2 regions of the Kribbella sp. NPDC049227 genome follow, and region 2 is predicted to be linked to the other one. Evidence: riboswitches for the same ligand, from Rfam matches in the RefSeq annotation. Region 2 holds a riboswitch; the other holds the start of a gene.

Region 1 (8,686 bases), on a different contig from region 2:
ACCTGCTGGCAGGCGGCCAGGGGGTGTTCGGGATCGCCCTCGGCGGTGTCTGGCGCGAGGTCGAGGGCTCGCTGTCCGAGCTGCCCACCGAGCGGGCCGACGGCCATGAGGACGGCGATCAGCACGCGAATGATGAACTCGCGGCCCGGCGCCGCGCACGCATGACCGGCTGAGACCCTTCCTTCATCCTGTGCGCCCACTCACCGCTGATTCACTGCGCGGTGTGTGGGCGACTCTGTTGTTGCCCCTCAACGCGGACGACTCCATCGACTTCGCGCGCCTGCAGGCCCAAGTCGACGTCCTGGGCGCCAGTCCGTTGGACGGCTTGTATGCGCACGGCACGGCGGGCGAGTTCCACACGCTGACCGAGGACGAGTTCGATCGGATCAACGAGCTGCTCGCGGGAGCGGCCAAGCCGTTCCAGATCGGCGCGAGCCACCCGTCCGCCCAGCTGCAGTTGGATCGCGTACGTCGAGCCGCCGCGCTGGCACCCGGTGCGATCCAGGTGATCCTGCCCGACTGGCTGCCCTTGAACGACCGGGAGGCGCTCGACTTCCTCCGCCGCGTCGCGGACACCGCCGGTGACGTGCCGCTCGTTCTTTACAACCCACCGCACGCGAAGACCCCCGTGCGTCCAGAGCTGCTGACGTCGCTGGCCGCCGCCGTGCCGGGTCTGATCGGTCTGAAGACCGCGGGTGGGGACAAGGCATGGTTCGAGCAGGCGCTGAAGTCCGGCATGTCCATCTTCGTGCCAGGGCACTTCCTCGCGACCATGTCGCTACTCGGTGCGCACGGCAGCTACTCGAACGTCGCGGCGCTCTCGCCCAACGGCTCGGTGGAGCACGCCCGCGACCTGGACGTCGAACGCCGGATCGGCGAGTTCTTCGGGCAGCACGTCGTACCGCTGCAGAAGGCGGGGTTGTCGAACCCGGCACTGGACAAGTTCCTTGCCGCGGTCGGGGACTGGGCGGACGTCGGTACGCGGGTTCGCTGGCCGATGGTGTCGGCGACCCAGGAGCAGGTCAACGCAGCCCGGCCGGCCGCCAGGCGACTGCTGCCCGAACTCTTCGCGGATTCCTGGTAGCCTCGGGACAGCCGTTCACAGCACTCGGGAGAGACCCGTGCGATCGGGCGCCGAAGGGGCAATTCCTCCCCGGAACCTCTCAGGCCCATGGACCGAGTGTCACAGGCGACTCTGAAGCGTGCGCTGCTCGGCGTGACAGAGGGGGAGGCGACCGGAAGCACTGTCAGCAACGGAGCCTCTTGATGAACAACTCACCCCAGATCTCTGCGGCGTTCGCCGACCGGCACATCGGACCACGGCCGGACGAGGTCGCCCGGATGGTGGAGCTGCTCGGGTACGACGACGTCGACGCGCTCGTGGACGCCGCCGTACCGGAGTCGATCCGGTCCACCGAGGCGCTCCGGCTGCCCGAACCGGCCTCCGAGGTCGACGCGCTGACCGAACTCCGTCAGCTCGCCGCCCGCAACACCGTGGCCACCTCGATGATCGGCCAGGGGTACTACGGCACCTTCACCCCGTCGGTGATCGTCCGCCGCCTGGTCGAGAACCCGGCCTGGTACACCGCGTACACGCCGTACCAGCCGGAGATCTCCCAGGGCCGGCTCGAGGCGCTGCTGAACTTCCAGACCGTGGTGTCCGACCTGACCGGCCTGCCGACCGCGAACGCGTCGCTGCTGGACGAGGGGACCGCGGCCGCCGAGGCGATGACACTGGCCCACCGGTCGAACAAGAAGAGCAAGTCCGACCGCTTCCTGGTCGACGCTGACTGCTTCGACCAGACCATCGCCGTCGTGCGGACCCGGGCCGAGGCGCTCGGCATCGAGGTCGTCGTCGCGGACACCACCGACGGTCTGCCGGACGGCGACTTCTTCGGTTTCCTGGTGCAGTACCCGGGCGCCGGCGGTGTGGTCCGCGACCTGAAGCCGCTGATCTCCGCCGCGCACGAGCGCGAGACCCTGGTGGCGGTCGCCTCCGATCTGCTCGCGCTGACGTTGCTGGAGGCACCGGGTGAGGCCGGCGCCGACATCGTGATCGGCTCGTCCCAGCGCTTCGGCGTACCGCTGTTCTACGGCGGTCCGCACGCCGGCTTCATGTCCGTCCGCGCCGGTCTCGAGCGGTCGTTGCCCGGTCGCCTGGTCGGTGTCTCCGTCGACGCCGACGGCGCACCGGCGTACCGGCTGGCGTTGCAGACCCGGGAGCAGCACATCCGCCGCGAGAAGGCGACCTCCAACATCTGTACGGCGCAGGTCCTGCTCGCCGTGGTCGCGTCGATGTACGCCGTCTACCACGGGCCGGACGGCCTGAAGGCGATCGCCGACCGTGTCCACGAGTACGCGGGCAAGCTGGCCGCCTCGCTGCGCGCCGGTGGCGTGGAGGTTGTCCACGGCACCTTCTTCGACACCGTGCTCGCGCGCGTCCCCGGTCGAGCCGCCGACGTGGTCGACGCCGCCCGGCAGAACGGGATCTGGCTGCGCCTCGTCGACGCGGACCACGTCGGCATCACCTGCGACGAGAAGACCGACGTCGCCGCGGTGACCCGGGTCTGCGTGTCCTTCGGCGTCCGGTACGACGCTTCCGCCGAGGCGGCCGGTCTGCCCGAGGCGGTTCGCCGTACGACGGAGTACCTGACGCACCCGGTGTTCAACACGCACCGGTCCGAGACGGCGATGCTGCGGTACCTGCGCAAGCTGTCCGACTACGACTACGCGCTCGACCGCGGCATGATCCCGCTCGGCTCGTGCACGATGAAGCTGAACGCGACCACCGAGATGGAGCCGGTCACCTGGCCGGAGTTCGCCGATCTGCACCCGTTCGCGCCGATCGAGGACGCGGCCGGGTACGTGAAGCTGATCAGTCAGTTGGAGCGCTGGCTGGCCGAGGTCACCGGCTACGCGAAGGTCTCGATCCAGCCGAACGCCGGCTCTCAGGGTGAGCTGGCCGGTCTGCTCGCGATCCGCGGGTACCACCGCGCGCAGGGCGATCAGGACCGCAACGTCTGCCTGATCCCGGCCAGTGCGCACGGCACCAACGCCGCCTCCGCGGTGATGGCCGGCATGAAGGTGGTCGTTGTCAAGGGCAACGACGACGGCACGATCGACCTGTCCGACCTGCGGGCGAAGGCGTCCGAGCACGCGTCGAAGCTTGCGGCCATCATGATCACGTACCCCTCGACGCACGGGGTCTACGAGGAGAGCGTTCGCGAGGTCTGCCAGATCGTTCACGACCACGGCGGCCAGGTGTACGTCGACGGCGCGAACCTGAACGCGCTCCTCGGCCTGGCGAAGCCCGGTGAGTTCGGCGGCGACGTCAGCCACCTGAACCTGCACAAGACGTTCTGCATCCCGCACGGCGGTGGTGGTCCGGGTGTCGGCCCGGTGGCCGTGGCCGCGCACCTGGCGCCGTACCTGCCGAACCACCCGCTGCTGGACGAGGCCGGTCCGGACTCCGGTGTCGGCCCGATCAGCGCGGCGCCGTTCGGTTCGGCCGGCGTACTGGCGATCTCGTGGGCCTACATCCGGATGATGGGTGCCGAGGGTCTGACCGCCGCGACCAAGGCCGCCGTACTGACGGCGAACTACGTGGCGAAGCGGCTCGAGGGTGCCTTCCCGGTGCTCTACACCGGCGAGAACGGCCTGGTCGCGCACGAGTGCATCCTGGATCTGCGGCCGATGACCAAGGAGACCGGGATCAGCGTCGACGACGTCGCGAAGCGGCTGATCGACTACGGCTTCCACGCACCGACCATGTCGTTCCCGGTCGCGGGCACGCTGATGGTGGAGCCCACCGAGTCCGAGGACCTCGGCGAACTCGACCGGTTCTGCGACGCGATGATCGCGATCCGGCACGAGATCGACCGCGTTGCGGCGGGGGAGTGGCCAGCCGGTGACAACCCGCTGGTGAACTCGCCGCACACCGCCGAGTCGGTGATCAACGACAAGTGGGACCACGCCTACACCCGCGAGGAGGCGGCGTTCCCGCGCTCGGTCGACCGGACCTCGAAGTACTGGCCGCCCGTCCGCCGCATCGACGGCGCCTACGGCGACCGCAACCTCATCTGCTCCTGCCCCGCCCCGGAGGCCTTTGAGTGACTTCCGTTCGTCCTGTTACCGCCGACGCTCTGTACGCCGAGATCGCCGCTGCGCAGAGCGAATGGAAGTTGCCCTCGGTCAACGCGGGGGTGGTGCGTGACGGTGCACTGGTGTGGACCGGGTCGCGCGGGAGGTTCGCGACGGCGGACGGTGGTGCGCCCGGTCCGGATGTGCAGTATCGGATCGGGTCGATCACCAAGACGCTGACGGCGATCCTGGTGATGCAGTGCCGCGACGACGGGCTGCTCGCGCTGAACGATGCCGTGGGCAAGCATCTGCCGGGGATCGCGTTCGGCGACCGGACCGTGCGGCACCTGCTCGCGCACTCGGGCGGCATGAACGCCGAGCCGGAAGGTCCTTGGTGGGAACGCAATCCGGGGGTCTCGTTCGATGAGCTGACGGCGGCGATGGATGAGTCCCAGGCGGTAGGCCCGGCCGATCGCCGGCATCACTACTCGAACCTCGGCTACGCCTTGCTCGGTGAGATGGTGGCCCGGCTGCGGGGCGAGCCCTGGCTTCAACTGGTGCAGTCCCGCATCCTCGATCCGCTGGAGCTGCGGCGTACGTCGTACTTCCCGTCGGGTCCGGCCGCCCAGGGTTTCTCCGTGCATCCGTTCAGTGGGCGGCTGCTGGAGGAGCCCGCTCACGACTCCGGGGCGATGGCGCCGGCCGGGCAGTTGTGGAGCACGATCGAGGATCTGGCGAAGTACGCGATGTTCTGGATCGACCCCGTGCACGAGATCCTCAGCCGCGACACGGTCGAGGAGATGGCGTCACCCGCAGCCTCGGACCCACGCGAGAAACTGACCGCTTCCTACGGTTTGGGTCTCCGGCTGATTGCCGACGATCCGCAACTGTTCATCGGGCACACCGGCTCGATGCCCGGCTTCCTCGCCGGGCTGTTCGTCGACCGGACCCGCCGAGTGGGTGCGGTGACGTTGGGCAACGCGACGTACGGCCGTGTCGCATCCCTGCCACCGGACCTCGTGCGCATCCTCGTCACCCACGAACCGGTCCTGCCGCAGGAATGGATGCCCGAGCCGTCGCTCATCCAGGGCGATGACCTGCTGGGCCACTGGTACTGGGGCAACACCCCACTCACGATCTCCGTCTCGGCAGGCATCCTCACCATGACCGGCGGCCTGACCACCCGGCTGTCCCCACTGGCCCGCGACCTCTACCAAGGCCGCGACGGCTACCTGGCCGGCGAAACGCTCCGAGTCCATCGCGAGGGCTCCCGCATCACCCACCTCACCGTCGCCACCTTCACCCTCACCCGCAACCCCTACGGCGCCTGAGGGATCGTCAGGGTGTAGACGCCTGGCTTCGGTCGGCTGTGCAGTTCGTCCTCCAACCGGCGGGCCTCGTCGTGGCGGCCTAGTGCACGGAGGGTTTGGATCACCGTCTGGAGTGCGGGTGTCGTTCGGCGGACGGTCAGGGCCTCCTGGTACGCCGCCAGTGCCTCCTCGAGTCGGTGGGCCGCCCGGAGGTCGTCCCTCAGCAGACCGAGTGCGAGCTTCTCGTTGTCGTCGCCGTTGCGCAGGTTGGCTCTCAGGATCGCGACGGCTACCTCGCCGGCGAGAAGCTCCGCGTCGTCCGCAACGGCACCCAGATCGACCACCTGAACATCGCCACGTTCGTCCTGACCAGAACGCCCTACGGGCTGGCGTCCTGAGTCGGGACACTGGTGTCCCGACTCAGGACACTAGGAGATGATCTCGACAAGGCGTAGAGATTCGGCTGGACCGGTGACCGAGAGCTCGGCGACTTGGCCGATGCCTTTCACGTAGTACTTGTTGTCCAGCACATCCGGCTCGAGTGCGGTGGTCTCGGCTGTACGGAGGGCATGGCGGAAGGTGCCGAGGGGGATGGTCACCGTAGTGTTGCGGCCGATGAGCCAGAAGATGTCCTCGGCGTGGCCGGCGTACCATTCCTGGCGGAACTTGCGCCCGAGTTGCGGACGGGCCTGCATGAAGACACCGGGCTGGGCGCCGTTCACGCCCGCATGGAAGCTGCCTTCACGGCTGATGACGCGGCCGTGCGCGTCCAGCTCGGCGGTGTCCTCGCCGAAGTACCAGACGTTGCCGCAGCGGTCCTGGGCGTAGTAGTCGCTGGTGCGCTCGTGCAGCACGTTGTTCAGGTAGAGGCGGTCCTCGACGACCCTGGTCCGGACTCCCGCGATCACCCTGGTACGCGGCGTCGGGGCGAACAGGTCGAGGGCCTTCTCGCCGTCCTTGACGCCGGTGGAGACGAGCGTGCGGCCAGGTTTGAGCGGGAACCACGGGTTGGTCACGTTCGGGGAGAAGTCCGCGGGGTCGAACTCCGGGTGGTAGCGGCTGCCCGGTCCGAAGACCGGTAGCTTGCAGGTCGACGGGTGGTGGTGCTCCCGGTACGCGGTGCTGGTGGTGGGGGTCGCACCGGCCAGCAGGGCCGTGACTGCGAACAGCACACCAGGTTTCAGCCAAGCGATCATGAGCAGCGCTCCTTTCGTTCACGGTCAGCCTGCGACCGGTGCGCTGAACCAGGCCTGAACAGGTGAGGATCGCCACTCCTTGGGTGGTGGAGTTGACACGGTGCGTGAGGCGGGAGAAAAGTTAGGCCTGCCTTAGTAAGGCTTGCCTTACTCGACAACTTCCCGGGAGATCTGGTGCCGCATCCTGCGCGTCTGACCGCGTTGCCCTCGCCTGTGCGCAACCCGTTCGATTCCGCGTGGCCGTTCGCCTCGACTGTGTCCGATCGTGACCGAGGGCCGCTCCCGCACGGATCGCCGGCGGAGGTACTGCGCCGGACCGCCGAGGTGCTGGGCGAGCCGCGGGTGCCGTCGACCGGGGTGGGTGAGTCGGCCGCGCTGGACCTGATCGCGGGGCTGCTCGACGAGCACGGGATCGACCTGAGCCACCCGCACGCGGCCGCACACCTGCAGCCGCCGGTCCTGCAGGTGGCGGTCGACGCCGACGCGCTGGCGTCCGCGAGCAACGCGTCCATGGACACCTACGACTCCGGTCCGGCGACGCTCGCGATCGAGCAGTGGGTGGTGAAGGCGCTGGCCGGGCTGGCCGGCTTCGGTCCGGAGGCGGACGGCGTACTGACGCCCGGCGGCTCGATCTCGAACCTTCTGGCCGTGCTGATCGCCCGCGACAGCGCCGCCGCCGCAATCGGGATCGACGTACGGCGGAACGGCGTACAGGGACTCGACCGCCCGGTCGTGTTCTGCTCGGAGCTCGCCCACTTCTCGGTCCAGCGAGCCTGCGCCGCCCTCGGGCTCGGTGAGGAGGCGGCGATCACGATCGCCTCCGACGAGGAGTTCCGGATGTGCACCGACGTCCTGGCCGACGAGTTGGCCAAGCCGGGTCGTACTCCGGTCGCTGTGATCGCCACGGCCGGTACGACGGACTTCGGCTCGATCGACCCGATCGCGCCGATCGCCGAGCTGGCCCGGCAGTACGGCGCCTGGGTGCACGTGGACGCGGCGTACGGGTTCGGGGCGCTGTTCTCCGACCGGCTCGCCCCGCTGCTGGCTGACCTGGCCCACGCGGACTCGGTCACCCTCGACCTGCACAAGGTCGGCTGGCAGCCGGCCGCGACCAGCGTGCTGCTGGTGGCCGACCGGAACAGGTTCGCCGCGTTCGGCCGCTCGGTCGACTACCTGAACCCGGCCGACGACATCGACTCCGGACTGGACGGGCTGCTCGGCCGCAGCTTGCAGACCACGCGCCGCCCGGACGCGGTGAAGGTCGCCACCACGCTGACGGCATACGGGCGGGCCGGACTGGGCACAATGCTCGACACCTGCCACGAGCTCGCGCACGCCGCCGCGGCCCGGGTCGTTGCCGACAGCAACCTCGAGTTGCTGGCGCCGGTGACCCTGACCACGGTGCTGTTCCGGGTCGCCGGGCAGGGCCTGGAGGCGGCCGCGGCGGACGCTCTCCAGGGTGAGGTCCGGCGCCGGTTGCTGACGTCCGGACGGGTGCTGATCGGCCGGACCAAGCTGCCGGCCTGCGGCGGCCGCCCGGCGGTGGTCGCGTTGAAGCTGACGCTGCTGAACCCGAATGCCACCGCGACGGACATCGAGGACCTCCTCGATCAGGTCGTGGCCACCGGCTACGACGTCCTGGCGGAGAGCGGCGAAGGAGCAGCGTGACCTCATCGAACTCATCCGACCCATCGACCTCGGCGACGTCGTCGATCGCGGCGGCTGTTGCGGCCCATCTGAACGCGATCCTGCGGTGCTACACGCGGGAGACGTCCGTACCGGTCGCCGCCGGTCCCCTGACCCTGGCGGTCGGCGACACGACTGTGACCGCGCGGGTGGAGCATGCGTCCCGGACCGGATTGCACCAGTTCACCGAAGTGATGCTGGACGGCATGCCGCCGGCACCGGAGGACCTGGTCCGGGTGCTGTCGGCCGACGCCGACCCGGCCGAGATCGACGATCTGGCGGCGCGTACGGCGGAATCGGTCCGCAACGTCGCGCGGTTCGTCGGTGAGGCCGGCGGTGAGCGCGGACCGGGTCGTTTCCTGGAGGTCGAGCAGGCGCTGCTGCTCGGTCACCTGAATCATCCGGCGCCGAAAA
Region 2 (8,686 bases):
CACCCGACGTACCGGCCGGCATCCCGAACGAGCTCGACACCTTCGCCTACGCGATCGAGGCCTTCTGTACGGCGCTCGACATCGACCGGCCGCACGTCGCGGGGAACTCGATGGGCGGCCTGGTCGCGCTCCGCATGGGTCAACTCGGTCTCGCTCGGTCCGTCACCGCGCTCTCCCCGGCCGGCTTCTGGACGCCCCGTGAACGCACCTGGGCCATCGGCCTGCTGACCAACCTCCGCCGGGTCGCCCGGCGTACCCCTGAAGCGACCGTACGGCGGCTGTCCCACACGGCCGCCGGCCGACGGGTGATGACCGGCGCGATCTACCACCGCCCGGCCCTGCGCGATCCGGACGCCGTGGTCGCCGAGACCCGCGCCCTCCGCGACGCACCCGCCTTCGATCGTGTCGCCGCGCATGCCCGCAGTGGCATCACGTTCGACGGCGACGTACCGGACATCCCGGTCACCATCGCGTGGGGCACGCACGACCGCGTTCTCATCCCGACCCAGGCGGCGCGAGCACACCTGCAACTCCCGCGCGCCCGCATGATTCCGCTGCTCGACTGCGGTCACGTCCCGATGAACGACGCACCCGCACTGGTGGCGGACACCATCCTGCAAACCCCGGTGGGCTGAGCTCCTACAGCCCGAGTGTGTCCAGGAGTCCGCCGAGCAGACCGCCGAGAGTGAGCGGCGGGTTCGGATCCGGATCCTGCGGTCCCGGGTCGTCCGGAGTCGTCGGCGGGTTCGACGGCGTCGTGGGCGGTGGTGTGGTCGGGCGGCCCGGAGGATCGGTCGTCGGGTCAGGCGGCGGCGCGGTGGTGTGCGTCGGCGGCCGCTTGGTACCGACCGGGGTGGTCGGATCGTACTGATCGACGACCTGTTGCGGCGGCTTGACCACCGGCGTCGGGCAAGGTGTCTTCACTCCGCTGTTGACGACGGAGGTGCCCGTGCCGGTCGTCTCGTCCGGGGTGGTTGCTGGCGGCAACGGCGTGCTCACGGGCGTGGAACCGGGGGTCGGTGTACTGCGGCCCGGGATCGTCGGGATGTTCTTGGTCGGCTGACTGGGCTGGAGCCCGGCGACCGGGTTGGCCGGGTTCGGTCCGCCGCCGGGCAGCGGCAGGAACGACGCACCCAGCCGCGGGCCGCCGAGGAGAGCGACCAGGACCAGGACGAGGTAGAGCAGCAGCAGCGCGCCGGCGACGCCGGCGACCTGTCGCAGCCGCTGCGGGTTCTGCCAGGGCGGGCGGCGGGCGGCCACGGCAGCGATCGGTCTCACAAGTCCCGGAGAGTATCTGGTGCACCAGCGCTTCAAACAGCCCTTGGAAGAAATTCCACGCTAGATCGCAACCTTCCGGCAGCCGAGTTACCACTACGCGCGCGTAGGATTCCGCTCCGTCATGGGACCGGTGAGTTCAGTTATCACCGGAGCGTCTGCAGGCCGACGACCGACAGCAGGCGCAACTTCTCGGCGGCCTCGCTGTTCGGCGCGGCGGTGTAGACCACGATGCGCAGGTCACTGCCCGGCACTGTGAGTACGTCGCAGTCGATGACGATGGAACCGAGATCGGGGTGATTGATGGTCTTCTGCTCGGTCTGATGGAACCCGACGACCGGTTGATCCCACAGCTGGGCGAACGCGTCGTAGCCGGCCCGCAGTTCATGGATCAGCCCCTTGAGTTCCGGGTCGTGCGGGTAGCGAGCGATCGAAGCCCGCAGGTCCGTCACCATCGCGGCCCGGAAGGTCCGCTGCTGCTCGGGCGTCTGTACGACGCGATCTCCCGGAGCCGCGTAGTGGCGCCAGATGATGTTCCGCCACCGGCCACGCCACTCGGACGGATCACCGATCAAGGCCGCGAAGAGCGGATTCCAGGTGATCACCGTCCAGGCGGCGTCGCACACGCACAGCGGCGCACCTTCCAACTGGTCCACGATCCGCTGCACACCGGGCGGGATGTACGCCGAGATTCTCCCCGGCGACGGTTCCACCTGGCCGGCCAACGCGAAGAGATGGTTGCGCTCAGCATCGGACAGCCGAAGTGCCCGGGCCAGCGCGGTCAGCACCTGGACCGACGGCGAGTCCGATCGACCCTGCTCGAGGCGGACGACGTAGTCCACCGACATTCCGGCCAGGTGCGCCAGCTCCTCCCGGCGCAGTCCCGGCGCTCGCCGCTTGCCGCCCGCCGGAAGGCCGACCGCGTCCGGCGTCACCCGATCCCGCCACGCGTGCAGTGTCCGGCCCAGCTCGCTCATGCACCCAGTATTCCGCGCACCACACCAGCCAGCCTGGTACTGCCGTTCCCTAGGACATCGCGGGTACTACCTGGCCGAAACCCCTGGCACGAGGCTGGGTGCATGACCACGACACTCATCACCGGGGCCAACAAGAGCCTCGGATTCGAAACCGCCCGCCGGCTGATCGCCGCCGGGCACACCGTCTACGTCGGCGCCCGCGATCCCCAGCGAGGCAAGGAGGCCGCGGCCACTCTCGGCGCGCGATACGTGCCGCTCGACGTCACCAGCGACGAGTCCGTCGACAACGCGGCGATTCAGATCGAGGCCGAGGCGGGCGGGCTCGACGTACTGATCAACAATGCCGGCATTCTCGGCCAGGTGCGCACCGCCCGGGACTTGAGGGCTGATGACCTGCGACAGACGTACGACGTCAACGTGTTCGGACCGGTCCGCATGCTGCACCGTTTCCTGCCGCTGCTCGAGCGCAGCACCAACCCGGTCGTCGTGAATGTGTCCAGCGGGCTCGGCTCGATCGCCACGGCCACGGATCCACAGGCACACTCCGCCGCGGTCCCGGTCTGGGTCCCCGCACCGGGCTACGGCTCCTCGAAGGCCGCTCTCAACATGCTCACCGTCCAGTACGCGCGGCAACTGCCGGAACTGCGGATCAACACGGTCGACCCCGGCTACACCGCGACCGATTTCAACGGGCACAGCGGCGACCAGACGGTCGAGCAGGGAGCGGAGATCATCGTCCGGCTGGCCCAGATCGGCCCGGACGGACCGACCGGTGAGTATCTGAGCCTGACCGGGACCGTGCCGTGGTGATCAGCATTCGATGACGTTGACGGCCAGGCCGCCGCGGGACGTCTCCTTGTACTTGATCTTCATGTCGGCGCCGGTCTCGCGCATCGTCTTGATCACCTTGTCGAGGGTGACCACGTGCACCCCGTCGCCGTGCATCCCCATCCGGGCCGCGTTGATCGCCTTCACCGACGCCATCGCATTCCGCTCGATGCACGGGATCTGCACCAGGCCGCCGACCGGGTCGCAGGTCAGGCCGAGGTTGTGCTCCATCGCGATCTCGGCCGCGTTCTCGACCTGCTGCGGCGTACCGCCGAGGACCTCGCACAGCCCGGCCGCCGCCATCGAGCAGGCCGAGCCGACCTCGCCCTGGCAGCCGACCTCGGCGCCGGAGATCGACGCGTTCTCCTTGTACAGCACGCCGATCGCGCCGGCGGTGAGCAGGAACCGGACCGCGCCGTCGTCGGTCGCCCCCGGCACGAACCGGCGGTAGTAGTGCAGTACGGCCGGGATGATGCCCGCGGCGCCGTTCGTCGGCGCGGTGACGATCCGCCCGCCGGACGCGTTCTGCTCGTTCACCGCGAGGGCGAACAGGTTGACCCAGTCCATCACCTTGAGCGGATCCACCGACCACGGGTCGCGGCTCAGTTTCTGGTGCAGCGCGTGCGCCCGCCGCGGCACCTTCAGGCCGCCGGGCAGGATGCCCTCGGTCTCACAGCCCTCGCGGACGCAGTCCTGCATCACCTGCCAGATGTGCAGCAGGCCGTCGTGGATCTCGGTCTCGGTCCGCCAGGCCAGCTCGTTGGCGAGCATCACCTCGCTGATCGGCAACTGCGACTCGCGGCACCGCTCGAGCAGCTCGGCGCCGGTCGTGAACGGGTACTTCAGCGGGGTCGTGTCCGGCACGATCCGGTCCCCGGCCGCCGCGTTCTCGTCGACCACGAACCCGCCGCCGACCGAGTAGTACGTACGCTCCCGCAGTACGCCGCCGTCCGCGGACCGGGCCACGAACGTCATCCCGTTCGGGTGGTACGGCAGCACCTTGCGCCGGTGCATCACCAGGTGTGCGTTCTCGTCGAACGTGATCTCGTGGGTGCCGGCCAGCAGCAACCGGCCGCGCTCGCGGATCGTCTCGACGCGTGCGTCGACCGAGTGGGTGACAACGGTCTCGGGGTCCTCGGCCTCGAGACCGAGCAGGACCGCCTTGTTGCTGCCGTGGCCGTGGCCGGTCACGCCCAGCGAACCGAACAGCTGGGCCTCGACGGTCGCGGTGGCAGCCAGCAGGCCGGCATCGGCCAGGCCGAGTGCGAAGGTGCGGGCGGCTCGCATCGGTCCCACGGTGTGGGAGCTCGACGGGCCGATCCCGATACTGAACAGGTCGAAGACGCTGATCGCCATCGTGTGGAGGTTCCTTCCGGTCGCCGTTGACCGTTTGGTGTCCTCCCCGCTCTGTCAGACGTCCGGGGACGTCTTCCAGAGGTGCCTCGCCCGTGCGGTGAAGGTGCCTGAGAGATTCTTGGGGAGAGTTGCTCCTACGGCGCCCGGGTCGTGCCCGGGTCTCTCCCGCACGGGTTCATGCGGCTGTTGAGTTAGCTGACGCCCTGGACGGTACGGCGGTGTCCCGGCCGTCGTCAATCCGGCCGGTGCGCACCGCCCAGATCTCGAAGAACCAGGTGAACAGCGGCGGAACACTGGCCGCCAGCGCGAGCAGCGTGACCGGCCAGGACCAGCGCAACGGGCCACGCACCAGCAGCACGGTGAGCACGTACACGATGAAGATGCCGCCGTGGATCGGGCCGAAGATCTTCACCCCGAGCTCGTTGTCGGACAGCACGTATTTGAACAGCATTCCGATCAGCAGACCGGTCCAGGAGATCGCCTCGGCGATCGCCACCGTGCGGAACCAGGTCGCGTGCTTCTTCGTGCCGGCCGGGGCGGCAACAGTCGTCTCGGTCATCGACCCGACCCTAACAAGTCCCCCAAGCCGCGCCCGGGGTGTGTCGAGGGCTGCTCCCCGATGTGCGTAGGCAAACGGTTGCTGAGGATCGAGGGAGTTCCCCAGACAGGAGATTCCCCTGATGACAGCCAGACAAGTGCTCAGGACCACCGCGTGGGGTGTGGTCCTGGGATTCGCCGCGGCGGGTCTGACCGCGGTGCCCGCGCCGGCCGAGGTACCCAAGCCGGTGACAGTGCAGTGGTCCGACTGCAAGCCCGAGGGCAAGGACGATCCCGAGGAAGTGAAGGGATCGCAGTGCGCGACCTTGCAGGTGCCGGTGGACTGGCATCACCCGGACGGACCGACGTTCGGCCTCGCGATCGCCCGGCGTACTGCGAAGTCCCCGAGCGACCGGGTCGGCGTACTGATGTGGGGCCCGGGTGGTCCCGGTGACTCGGGCGTCGACCGGATCAAGACCGGCATGTTCCGGTTCAGCGAGGACCTGCAGGACCGGTTCGACATCGTGAGCTTCGATCCGCGGGGGGTGGCTCGCAGCAACCCGGTGAAGTGCACGGCCGCACTGCTGGCCCAGCAGCCGTCGCCGATCATCAAAAGCGCCACGGCGTTCCGCGTCACCATCGCCTACAACAAGCAGCTCGCGACCGACTGCCGCGAGCACACCGGGCCGGTGTACGACCACATCGACACCTGGCAGACGGTGCGCGACGTCGACGCGATCCGCACGGCGCTCGGAGAGTCGGCGATCTCGTTCCACGGCAGCTCGTACGGCACCGTGCTCGGCGGGCAGTACGCCGAGACGTACCCGGGCCGGGTGCGCGCGATGGTGCTGGAGAGCGTGGCCGACCACAGCGCGGCGTCGGCGAAGGAGTTCGTCGACGACCAGGCCGAGGCGGCCCAGGACTCGTTCTCGGAGTTCGTGAAATGGTGCGACTCGGCAACGACCTGTGCCCTGCACGGGCGCGACATCCACGCCCTGTGGACGGACCTCCTGGCCCGTGCCGACCGTGGCGAGGTGCCGGACCCACAGCACCCGGACGTCGCGACCACACCGTTCAACCTGAGCTTCTACGTGTTCCGCCAGCTCTACGACCCGGAGTGGCGAGCGCTCGCGGACACCTTGAAGCAGCTCGACGCCAGCGCGCCGCCGACCGCGCAGCCGCCGATCCCGCCCGGACTGGCATCGAACCCGCTGGCCGTGTTCTGCCAGGACTGGAACCTGCAGGTCAGCGACTACAAGGAGTACGCCGGTCTTCTCGCCCGGCTGGCACGGAACAACCCGGACATGCGGTACCCAGGTCAGCTGATGGCCGTGTCGATGTGCCTCGGACAGCCGCCGGCCACCAATCCGCAGCATCGGTTGAAGGTGCACGGCCTGGATACTCCGGTCCTGCTCGCGAACGCGATCCACGATCCGGCCACCGGCTACAACTGGGCGAAGAGCGTGGCACGCCAACTGGGTAACGACGGCAGGCTGCTGACCTACGAGGGTTGGGGCCACGGCAGCTACACGACCAGTCCGTGCGTGCAGTCGACGATCGACGACTACCTGATCGCACGCGAGGTCCCGAAGCGCGGCCGCAGCTGTCCCGCCGTACCACCGGTGGGCTGAGACGAGTCCGGGCCGGCGCTCCCAACTAGCGCCGGCCCGGGGTTCCTGCGTGGACTCAGACCGGTACGCCGGTCACATCGAGTACACGGTTGATCTCGTCGCCGCGGACCATGCGGCCCGCGAGCAGGCGAAGTTCGGCGCAGGCGGATTCGAGGGCCTGCGTCTGGGATCGGCAGTTGTCGACGTACCAGAAAGGATCGTCGGGCTGCGGATCATCGGCGTCGTCGATGTCGGCGTACCAGCGTTGATCGCCGCAGTGAACTACGCGCACTCGTAGGTTCATGACGTGCTCCCCGTGCCCCAGGATTCTGGGTCCCCCACGGCCCCAGTCGGGGCCGCCTCGGCCGGGCGCGTGGTACGCGGCCCCCCACTGCCACGCGCCGAGCCGAGTTCGACCCTCCCCCGCTCCCTACATCGTTGCCGAGGGCCTCAGTGTTACTGCTTGTGATGGGTAATTTTCCGGAGTCGACCGGTCACCGCGCGTCGAGGTGGGACCGCGTCCACTTCTCCAGGCCGTCGGTGGTGATCGGAAGGTCCTTGGTGAGGATCTCGAGCCGGTCGGAGTGGACCACGACGTTGTCCTCGATCCGGATTCCGATACCGCGCAGTTCCGGCGGCACGGTCTCGTCGTTCGGGTGGAAGTAGAGCCCAGGCTCGACCGCTAGCGCCATCCCGGCCTCGATGTCGCCGGCGAAGTACGCCTCCGGACGCGAAGCGTCACAATCGTGGACGTCGAGGCCGATGTAGTGGCCCGTCCCGCACACGATGAAACGGCGGTGCTGCTGCCCGTCCGGGCCGAGCAGTTCGTCGATCGAGACGTCGAGCAGCCCCCAGTCGCGCAGCCCTTCGGCCAGCACCCGCATCGCCTCGTACTGGAAGGCGCGGTACGGCGCTCCGACCTTGACGGCGTCGAGTGACGCCAACTGGGCCTTGTGCACCAGGTCGTGCACCTGCCGCTGGGCCGCGGTGTACTCGCCGGTGGCCGGGAACGTCCGGGTCACGTCGGCCGTGTAGAGCGTCCGGGTCTCGACGCCGGCGTCCAGCAGGATCACGTCGCCCTCGTTCACCGGGCCGTCGTTGCGGACCCAGTGCAGCACCGGCGCATGATTGCCAGCAGCAACGATCGAGGCGTACCCGACGCCGTTGCCCGCGGTCCGCGCGCGCCGGTCGAAGGTCCCCTGCAGCCACCGCTCCCCGCCGCCCCGGATCGCCTCCGGCAGCTCACGCGCCACGTCGCCGAACGCGAGCACGCTGGCCGCGACGGCCTCCCGCAGCTGGTCCAGCTCCCAGTCGTCCTTGATCCGGCGCAGCTCCGCCAGCGTCTGGCGCAGCGAGTTCCCGTCCGTCGGGGAGGTCCGGACCAAAGCGTCCAGCATCGGCTCGACGCCGGGCACCGACAGCATGAACGGCACCGCGCCGCGCACGCCCTGGGGCAGCTCCTCGATCGGGCGGCAGGGGATCTGCAGCGCGTCCGACCAGTCCTTCAGCCCGGGCACCGGCCCGATCCACAGCTCACCGTCGCGCGCGTTGGCGAAGAAGTCGGCCTCGTCCGGCCCAGCGGTCTCGCGCAGGTACAGCGTCGCCTCGCCGTCGGCCGACAGCACCAGTACGGCGCCTTCGGCCTGGCAACCGGTGAGCCAGACGAAGTCGCTGTCGGCGCGGAACATGTAGTCGGTGTCGTTCGAACGAACCGGCGCACGGCCGGCCGCGATCGCGATCCGCCGGCCCGGCAGCGACGCCGACAGCTTGCGCCGGTGTTCGGCCGCGGCCTCGGCAAGTCCCTCCGGCACGGTCACGGATCGGTCGACGGGCCCCCAGCCGCGCGAGATGGACTCCCGGAACCCCTTCGCGTCGATCGGGCGGTAGGACTTGGGTGTCTGCTCGGTACGGTCGTCGTCGGTCATGCGCTGTGCTCCCCTTTGCAGCTGACGGTTACAGGTATCAACTCAGGTCGTGGCGGAGCGCGCAAGCCCTTATCGCCTGTTGGATCAGCGAGCCCGGAATGCTTCGAGAATCCCCTGCTCGCTGTCGAGCAGGTACTGGTGCAGGTCGGCCGCGGCCTGCTCGTACTTGCGCGCCTCG

What was found. A riboswitch is a leader RNA that binds a small molecule or an ion and turns the genes downstream of it on or off. The one in region 2 is predicted to bind glycine.
Region 1: it holds a riboswitch for glycine, as region 2 does, so the genes downstream of both, gcvP (aminomethyl-transferring glycine dehydrogenase) here and ACGFH6_RS06400 (L-serine ammonia-lyase) in region 2, are expected to answer to the same signal.

The regions. Positions count from the first base shown of each region.
Region 1 is NZ_JBICST010000003.1:870,569-879,254, forward strand. Features, by position in the region: gene ACGFH6_RS16365 (MerR family transcriptional regulator) at 1-173, shown strand, start outside; gene ACGFH6_RS16370 (dihydrodipicolinate synthase family protein) at 224-1,084, shown strand; glycine riboswitch at 1,100-1,189, shown strand; gene gcvP (aminomethyl-transferring glycine dehydrogenase) at 1,267-4,113, shown strand; gene ACGFH6_RS16380 (serine hydrolase domain-containing protein) at 4,110-5,411, shown strand; gene ACGFH6_RS16385 (hypothetical protein) at 5,399-5,734, opposite strand; gene ACGFH6_RS16390 (hypothetical protein) at 5,819-6,586, opposite strand; gene ACGFH6_RS16395 (pyridoxal phosphate-dependent decarboxylase family protein) at 6,761-8,254, shown strand; gene ACGFH6_RS16400 (IucA/IucC family protein) at 8,251-8,686, shown strand, end outside.
Region 2 is NZ_JBICST010000001.1:1,280,663-1,289,348, forward strand. Features, by position in the region: gene ACGFH6_RS06380 (alpha/beta fold hydrolase) at 1-635, shown strand, start outside; gene ACGFH6_RS06385 (hypothetical protein) at 640-1,278, opposite strand; gene ACGFH6_RS06390 (helix-turn-helix transcriptional regulator) at 1,422-2,252, opposite strand; gene ACGFH6_RS06395 (SDR family oxidoreductase) at 2,355-3,062, shown strand; gene ACGFH6_RS06400 (L-serine ammonia-lyase) at 3,063-4,436, opposite strand; glycine riboswitch at 4,522-4,614, opposite strand; gene ACGFH6_RS06405 (DUF3817 domain-containing protein) at 4,612-4,995, opposite strand; gene ACGFH6_RS06410 (alpha/beta hydrolase) at 5,117-6,604, shown strand; gene ACGFH6_RS06415 (hypothetical protein) at 6,654-6,881, shown strand; gene ACGFH6_RS06420 (aminopeptidase P family protein) at 7,078-8,508, opposite strand; gene ACGFH6_RS06425 (GntR family transcriptional regulator) at 8,593-8,686, opposite strand, start outside.